2 linked regions of the Methylobacillus flagellatus KT genome follow. The protein of the gene in region 2 interacts with the protein of the main gene of each other region in a pairwise test. Links are inferred from orthologs where the notes say so. Each region holds a gene or a part of one and is shown on either strand. Other genes may lie near its edges. The genes, in order: uvrB and uvrA.

Region 1 (3,243 bases), 1.2 Mb from region 2 along the record:
GGTCCATACTGCAACTGAAGCTGCGCCCCAAAAGGAAGCGCCTGCGCCCGCCATCAGGAAAGATGTGGTCGTGACTGAAGAAAGCCTGCCTGCCATTGATGCAACGGCAGTTAAGGAAACTCGGACCAAGGAAGAAAAATCAGCTCACTTGAGCGAGCCTTTAGCCGAGAGTCCTGCTGATACCAAGCAGGAAAAACCTCTTGAGGCGTTGGCGGATGAAGCGCCTACTGAAGCTGCGAAGCCTGAAAAGAAGCCCCGTGCACCTCGCCGCCGCAAGGTTGAAGCAGAGAAGCCGGCCGACTTGATGGATTCTGGCTTGCAACTGGTAGAAACCAAGGCCGAAGCCATTCAAGCAGTCATCGCTGTTGAGGAAGCGCCTGCGCCTCGCGCCCCTCGCAAACCTGCAGCCTGGCAACAAAAAGCGGCCAAGGAAGCCGCAGTCAGCGAAGAGCTGGTGATGGTGGAAACTCAGAAATAAGCTCAAGCAGCATTAAAAAAAAGCCCTGACTTATCAGGGCTTTTTCTTTTGAGGAACATACACTTTATTCCGAGGAACCCCAGCTTATGCCTTCAACATACGTAGGGGTTTGCCGCACGGTTCAATCCGCCAACTCATCCGTCACTTCCGCACCATAGAAATTATTCTTGAGCTTTCTCAGCTGATCGCGATACTCGGCAGCCTTTTCAAACTCCAGATTTTTTGCGCTCTCGTGCATGGCTTTCTCCAGACGCTTCATTTCCTTGACCAACTGCTTTTCGGTCATCTGGGCATAACTGGCCCGCTCTTCGGCCACCTTGCGGTCCCGCTGATGGTCTTCTTTACTGTAGACACCTTCAATGATGTCTTTGATACGCTTGTTGACGCCTTTAGGCGTAATGCCGTGCTCGGCGTTGAAAGCCATCTGCTTGGCACGACGGCGCTGGGTTTCGTCCATTGCCAGCTTCATGGATCGCGTCACCTTGTTGGCATAAAAGATGACCTTGCCATTGAGGTTGCGGGCCGCGCGCCCGGCAGTCTGGATCAATGACCGCTCTGAGCGCAGAAAGCCCTCTTTGTCAGCATCAAGCACTGCCACCAGCGATACTTCGGGAATATCCAGACCTTCGCGCAACAGGTTGATGCCCACCAGCACGTCAAACTCGCCCAGGCGCAGGTCGCGGATGATTTCCACGCGCTCTACTGTATCGATGTCGGAGTGCAGGTATCTTACCCGCACGCCATGTTCTGACAGGTAGTCCGTGAGATCTTCCGCCATACGTTTAGTAAGCGTCGTGGCCAATACGCGCTCGCCTGCTTCGACCCTGAGCTTGATTTCAGACAGCAAATCATCCACTTGTGTATCCGCAGGCTTGACGATGATTTCTGGATCGATCAGTCCTGTAGGCCGCACCACCTGTTCAACGATGCGCTGCTGGTGCGTGGCTTCATACTCTGCCGGTGTCGCACTCACGAAAATGCATTGCGGAATGATGCGCTCGAACTCTTCGAACTTGAGCGGCCGATTATCCATGGCCGACGGCAGGCGAAAGCCATAATCGACCAGGTTTTCCTTGCGCGCACGGTCACCTTTGTACATCCCACCAATCTGCGGCACAGTGACATGGCTCTCATCGATGATCATGAGCGCATTCTTGGGCAGGTAGTCGATCAATGTCGGCGGTGCATCGCCGGGCTGCCTGCCTGTCAAGTGCCGGCTGTAGTTCTCGATCCCCTTGCAGAAGCCGATTTCGTTGAGCATCTCCAAGTCGAAGCGCGTACGCTGTTCAATGCGTTGCGCCTCTACCAGCTTACCGGTCTTGATGTAGAAATCCACCCTCTCCCGCAACTCCTGCTTGATGGTTTCCATCGCGCGGATCGTGGCCTCGCGTGCCGTCACATAATGGCTCGACGGAAAGATGCGGAAATTGTGGATCTTGTTGAAAATCTGCCCGGTCAATGGATCGAACAAGGTAATGTTCTCAATCTCGTCGTCGAACAGGCTGATGCGCACTGCGGTTTCACTGTTTTCCGAAGGAAACACATCGAGCACATCGCCGCGGACACGGAATGTACCACGGGAAAAATCAAAGTCGTTGCGCTCATACTGCATGGCGATCAACTTGTTGACGATATCGCGCTGACTGATTTTCATGCCCAGATGGATATGCAGCACCATGCCATGATATTCACCAGGATCACCAATACCGTAAATCGCTGATACCGTGGCAACAATAATACTGTCTTCCCGCTCTAGCAAAGCCTTGGTGGCAGACAGCCGCATCTGCTCGATATGGTCGTTGATGCTGGAGTCCTTCTCGATGAACAAGTCACGCGAAGGCACATAGGCTTCCGGCTGGTAATAGTCATAGTATGAGACGAAGTACTCCACGGCATTCTGCGGAAAGAATTCCTTGAATTCCGAATACAGCTGAGCGGCCAATGTCTTGTTCGGCGCCATCACAATCGCAGGACGACCCGTGCGGGCAATGACATTCGCCATGGTATACGTCTTGCCGGAGCCCGTCACACCGAGCAATGTCTGGAACTTCAGTCCTTCGTTCACCCCAGCCGTCAACGCTTCGATTGCCGCCGGCTGGTCGCCTGCTGGAGGGAAAGGCTGGAAAAGCTTGTATTTGCTGTTGGGAAAAGTGACAATCACATCAATCACCAATGAGAATGAACTGAGATTCTAACAGGCCAACGGATTCTGCGCGCCTGTTGCCACAGATTCTTGTAAACCAGCCTGAAGCCTGGTGCCATCACACCCCAAAGAGCAGGACCAGAGCATTCAAGCGAACGGGTGATGCCACATCGATGGCACTCCATGATCGCGACCCCATGCTCGCCATATAACAAATTAGCGTGCATCCCGTCAAAATATCGTTAGGTTCCGTATTCCGCATTGCGGATAATATGAGTAAAATTAACGTTCTGCCATCGTCTTCATTATTTCTCTATAGGATTTCAGATCTTGGAACTCTCGCAGCGCGTTCAATCCATCAAAGAATCACCCACCCTGGCTGTTACTGCTCGAGCCGCAAAACTTAAGGCGGAGGGCCGCGACATCATCGGCCTGGGCGCAGGCGAACCGGATTTCGATACGCCACAACACATTAAGGACGCAGCTAAGCAAGCGATTGACCAAGGATTCACTAAATACACCCCCGTCGCTGGTATTCCTGGCCTGAAGAAAGCCATCGTGGCCAAGTTCAAGAAGGAGAACGGCTTCGATTACACGGAGAAGGAAGTCATCGTCGGCGTGG
Region 2 (3,738 bases):
TGCTGCCGCCGATCATCGCCATTGCCTTGGTACGGTGCTCTTCGCGCGTCAGATCGGCCACTAGTGCCGTCACCGCGGCGGATACGGCGCCCGCGCCCTGGATGGCACGACCGATGATGATGGTATGGATGTCGTCCGCCATACCGGCAACGAAGCTGCCGATCGCAAAGATCAGCAGGCCGATGTAGATCATGGTCTTGCGGCCAAAGCGGTCTGAAGCCATGCCGAACGGCAGCTGGAACAAGGCCTGCGTCAAGCCGTAAGCGCCTAGCGCCAGGCCGATGTAGAAATGGTCATCCCCCGACGGCAAGGTTTCAGCGTAGATCGCAAAGATCGGCAGGATCAGGAACATGCCCAGCATGCGTAAGCCATAGATCGAGGCCAGGCTCAGGGTGGAGCGTAGTTCAACCGGGGACATGCGTTCAGGCTGTGACATTAAAATTCATTGAATTCAACACGCGAAGTTGCGTATATTAACAGGTTGCCCCACCAGGCGTTAACCAAACTCAAGGCAACAGCTTCTACCCCATGGATTACATACGTATACGCGGTGCCCGCACGCACAACCTGAAAAATGTTTCACTGGACTTGCCCCGCAACAAGCTGATCGTCATTACCGGCTTGTCGGGTTCAGGTAAGTCCTCGCTGGCGTTCGACACTTTATATGCCGAGGGACAGCGCCGCTATGTAGAATCCCTGTCCGCTTATGCGCGCCAGTTCCTGGCGCGCATGGACAAGCCGGATGTCGACCTGATCGAAGGACTGTCTCCCGCGATTTCCATCGAACAAAAATCCACCTCGCACAACCCACGCTCCACTGTAGGCACCGTCACCGAAATCCATGACTACCTGCGCCTGCTCTATGCGCGCGCAGGCGACCCGGAATGCCCGGACCACGGCATCAAGCTCGAAGCGCAAACCGTCTCCCAAATGGTGGACAGTGTCCTGCTGCTGCCAGAGGACACCAAGCTGATGATCCTCGCGCCGGTAGTCAGCAACCGCAAGGGAGAACAACTGGACCTGTTCGAGGAACTCAAGGCACAAGGCTTCGTACGCGTGCGCGTGGACGGCAATATCCACGAGCTCGACAGCGTACCCAAGCTGGCCAAGACCGTGAAGCACAACGTCGACGTCGTCGTGGACCGCCTCAAGGTACGCGCAGACGTCAAGCAGCGCATTGCCGAATCCTTCGAGACCGCGCTGCGCCTGGCCGACGGCAAGGCTGTGGCGCTGGAGATGGATAGCGGCAAGGAGCACCTGTTTTCCGCCAAGTTCTCATGCCCTGTGTGCGACTACTCACTTGCAGAGCTTGAGCCGCGCCTGTTCTCATTCAACAACCCGATGGGTGCTTGTCCCAAGTGCGATGGCCTGGGCCAGATCAGCTTCTTCGATCCCAAACGCGTCGTGGCTTTCCCGCATCTCTCACTGGCCAGTGGCGCCATCAAGGGCTGGGACAAGCGCAACCAGTTCTATTTTCAGATGCTGCAAAGCCTGGCCAAGCATTACGGATTCGACCTGGAGACGGCTTTCGAAACCTTGCCCGATGACGTACAGCAAGTGCTGCTTTACGGCAGCGGTAAGGAAGCCATCACTTTTCAGTACCTCAACGAACGCGGCAAACTATACGAAAAATCCCACACCTTCGAGGGCATCCTCAACAACCTGCAACGCCGCTACCATGAAACCGACTCCATCACGGTACGCGAGGAACTGTCCAAGTATCTCAACTCGCAAGCCTGCCCGGAGTGCGGGGGCACGCGCCTGCGCCGCGAGGCACGCCACGTCAAGGTGGGGGGCAAGAACATTCACGAAGTGTGCGAGGCCCCGCTGCGCCTGGCCTTGCATTTCTTCGAGCACATCGAATTGACCGGGCAAAAACATGCGATTGCGGACAAGATCGTGCAGGAGATCAGCAGCCGCCTGAAATTCCTCACCAATGTCGGGCTGGAATATTTATCGCTATCCCGCTCCGCCGAAACCCTTTCGGGCGGTGAGGCACAACGCATCCGCCTGGCCTCGCAGATCGGCTCCGGCCTTACCGGCGTCATGTATGTACTGGACGAACCATCCATCGGCCTGCACCAGCGCGACAACGACCGCCTGTTGCAAACCCTGGTGCGCCTGCGCGACATCGGCAACAGCGTCATCGTCGTCGAGCACGACCAGGATGCCATCATGGAAGCCGACTACGTCGTCGACATCGGCCCCGGGGCAGGCGAACACGGCGGTCACATCGTGGCGGCAGGCACACCGGCAGAAATCCAGCGCAATCCCCAATCGCTCACAGGACAGTACCTCAGCGGCGCCAAGGAAATCGCCGTCCCCAGGCAGCGTCACGCCCCTGACCCAAAACGCTGGCTCAAGCTGACGAGGGCCAGTGGCAATAATCTCAGGAACGTGGATTTGGCTTTGCCTGTCGGTCTGCTCACCTGCGTCACTGGCGTGTCTGGCTCTGGCAAGTCCACGCTGATCAACGATACCCTTTACCGCGTGGTAGCACGCCACCTTTACGGCAGCTCGACCGAGCCTGCGCCTTTCGAGGAAATTTCTGGCCTGGAGTTCTTCGATAAGGTCGTGGATGTCGACCAAAGCCCGATCGGCCGCACACCGCGCTCCAACCCGGCCACCTACACCGGCGTCTTCACACCCATACGCGACCTGTTTGCCGGCGTGCCGGAAAGCCGCGCCCGCGGCTATGGCCCTGGCCGCTATTCCTTCAACGTCAAGGGCGGCCGTTGCGAAGCCTGCCAGGGCGATGGGGTGATCCGCGTCGAGATGCACTTCCTGCCCGATGTCTATGTGCCTTGCGACGTCTGCAAAGGTCACCGTTACAACCGTGAAACCCTGGAAATCCAGTACAAGGGCAAGAATATCCACCAAATCCTGGAAATGACCGTGGAGCAGGCGCGTGAATTCTTTGACGCCGTGCCTGTGGTCGCACGCAAACTGCAGACACTGCTGGATGTCGGTCTAGGCTACATCACGCTGGGCCAGTCCGCGACTACACTGTCGGGCGGCGAGGCGCAGCGTGTTAAGCTGGCATTGGAGCTGTCCAAGCGCGATACCGGCAGAACGCTCTATATCCTCGATGAACCCACCACCGGCCTGCATTTTGCCGATATCCAGCTGCTGCTCGACGTATTGCACCGCCTGCGCGACCACGGCAACACCGTCGTCATCATCGAGCACAACCTGGACGTCATCAAGACCGCGGACTGGATCATCGACATGGGTCCGGAAGGCGGTGATGGCGGCGGCACCATGATTGCGTGTGGCACACCGGAAGAAGTCGCGGATACCAAGGCCAGCTATACCGGGAAATACCTCAAGCCGATGCTCAAACGCTGAGATAACTCTCCTCAATAAAAAATGGCTCTCCTGATGGAGAGCCGTTTTCATGAGATACAAATAGCTTTATCGCTTATGCTGCCTTGCGGCGGCGTGCTGCAAACCCGACAAGACCCAGGCCTGCCAGCATCAATGCATACGTTTCAGGCTCAGGAATAGCCGCGATGGTCAGGTTGGTCTGGCCAGGGCTACCGATATCGCCCACGCTTGAGCGCCAGGAACCTTCGGAATCACCCACTTGGGAGGATACCCAACCGTAGACGTCGTTGGCACCCAGTGCATCTACGCTACCAGGGACACCGCTGTTGTAACGGGCACGAATGCTGCCAGGAAAGTCCTGGTCGCCATAAGTCAGGCGGTCCACCAGGTTCAGCTCGTGATCGAAAATAT

The links.
Region 1: the proteins of uvrA (region 2) and uvrB interact in binary tests that used the Escherichia coli proteins (3 or more experiments, as listed by UniProt). The link is inferred for Methylobacillus flagellatus KT from one-to-one orthologs.

Annotation. Positions count from the first base shown.
Region 1 is NC_007947.1:1,398,870-1,402,112, reverse strand. Bases 120-3,041 are described here. They hold uvrB (excinuclease ABC subunit UvrB), read right to left. Parts: upstream 2,640-3,041; coding sequence 600-2,639; downstream 120-599. Other genes in these bases: MFLA_RS06745 (pyridoxal phosphate-dependent aminotransferase), read left to right, coding at 2,952-3,041; MFLA_RS06755 (Rne/Rng family ribonuclease), read left to right, coding at 120-478. In the rest of the region: more of MFLA_RS06755, read left to right, coding at 1-119; more of MFLA_RS06745, read left to right, coding at 3,042-3,243. UniProt on the Escherichia coli protein: The UvrABC repair system catalyzes the recognition and processing of DNA lesions. A damage recognition complex composed of 2 UvrA and 2 UvrB subunits scans DNA for abnormalities.
Region 2 is NC_007947.1:2,597,885-2,601,622, forward strand. What follows is about bases 132-3,548. They hold uvrA (excinuclease ABC subunit UvrA), read left to right. Parts: upstream 132-528; coding sequence 529-3,348; downstream 3,349-3,548. Other genes in these bases: MFLA_RS12380 (MFS transporter), read right to left, coding at 132-436; MFLA_RS12390 (lamin tail domain-containing protein), read right to left, coding at 3,422-3,548. Outside these bases: more of MFLA_RS12380, read right to left, coding at 1-131; more of MFLA_RS12390, read right to left, coding at 3,549-3,738. UniProt on the Escherichia coli protein: The UvrABC repair system catalyzes the recognition and processing of DNA lesions. UvrA is an ATPase and a DNA-binding protein. A damage recognition complex composed of 2 UvrA and 2 UvrB subunits scans DNA for abnormalities.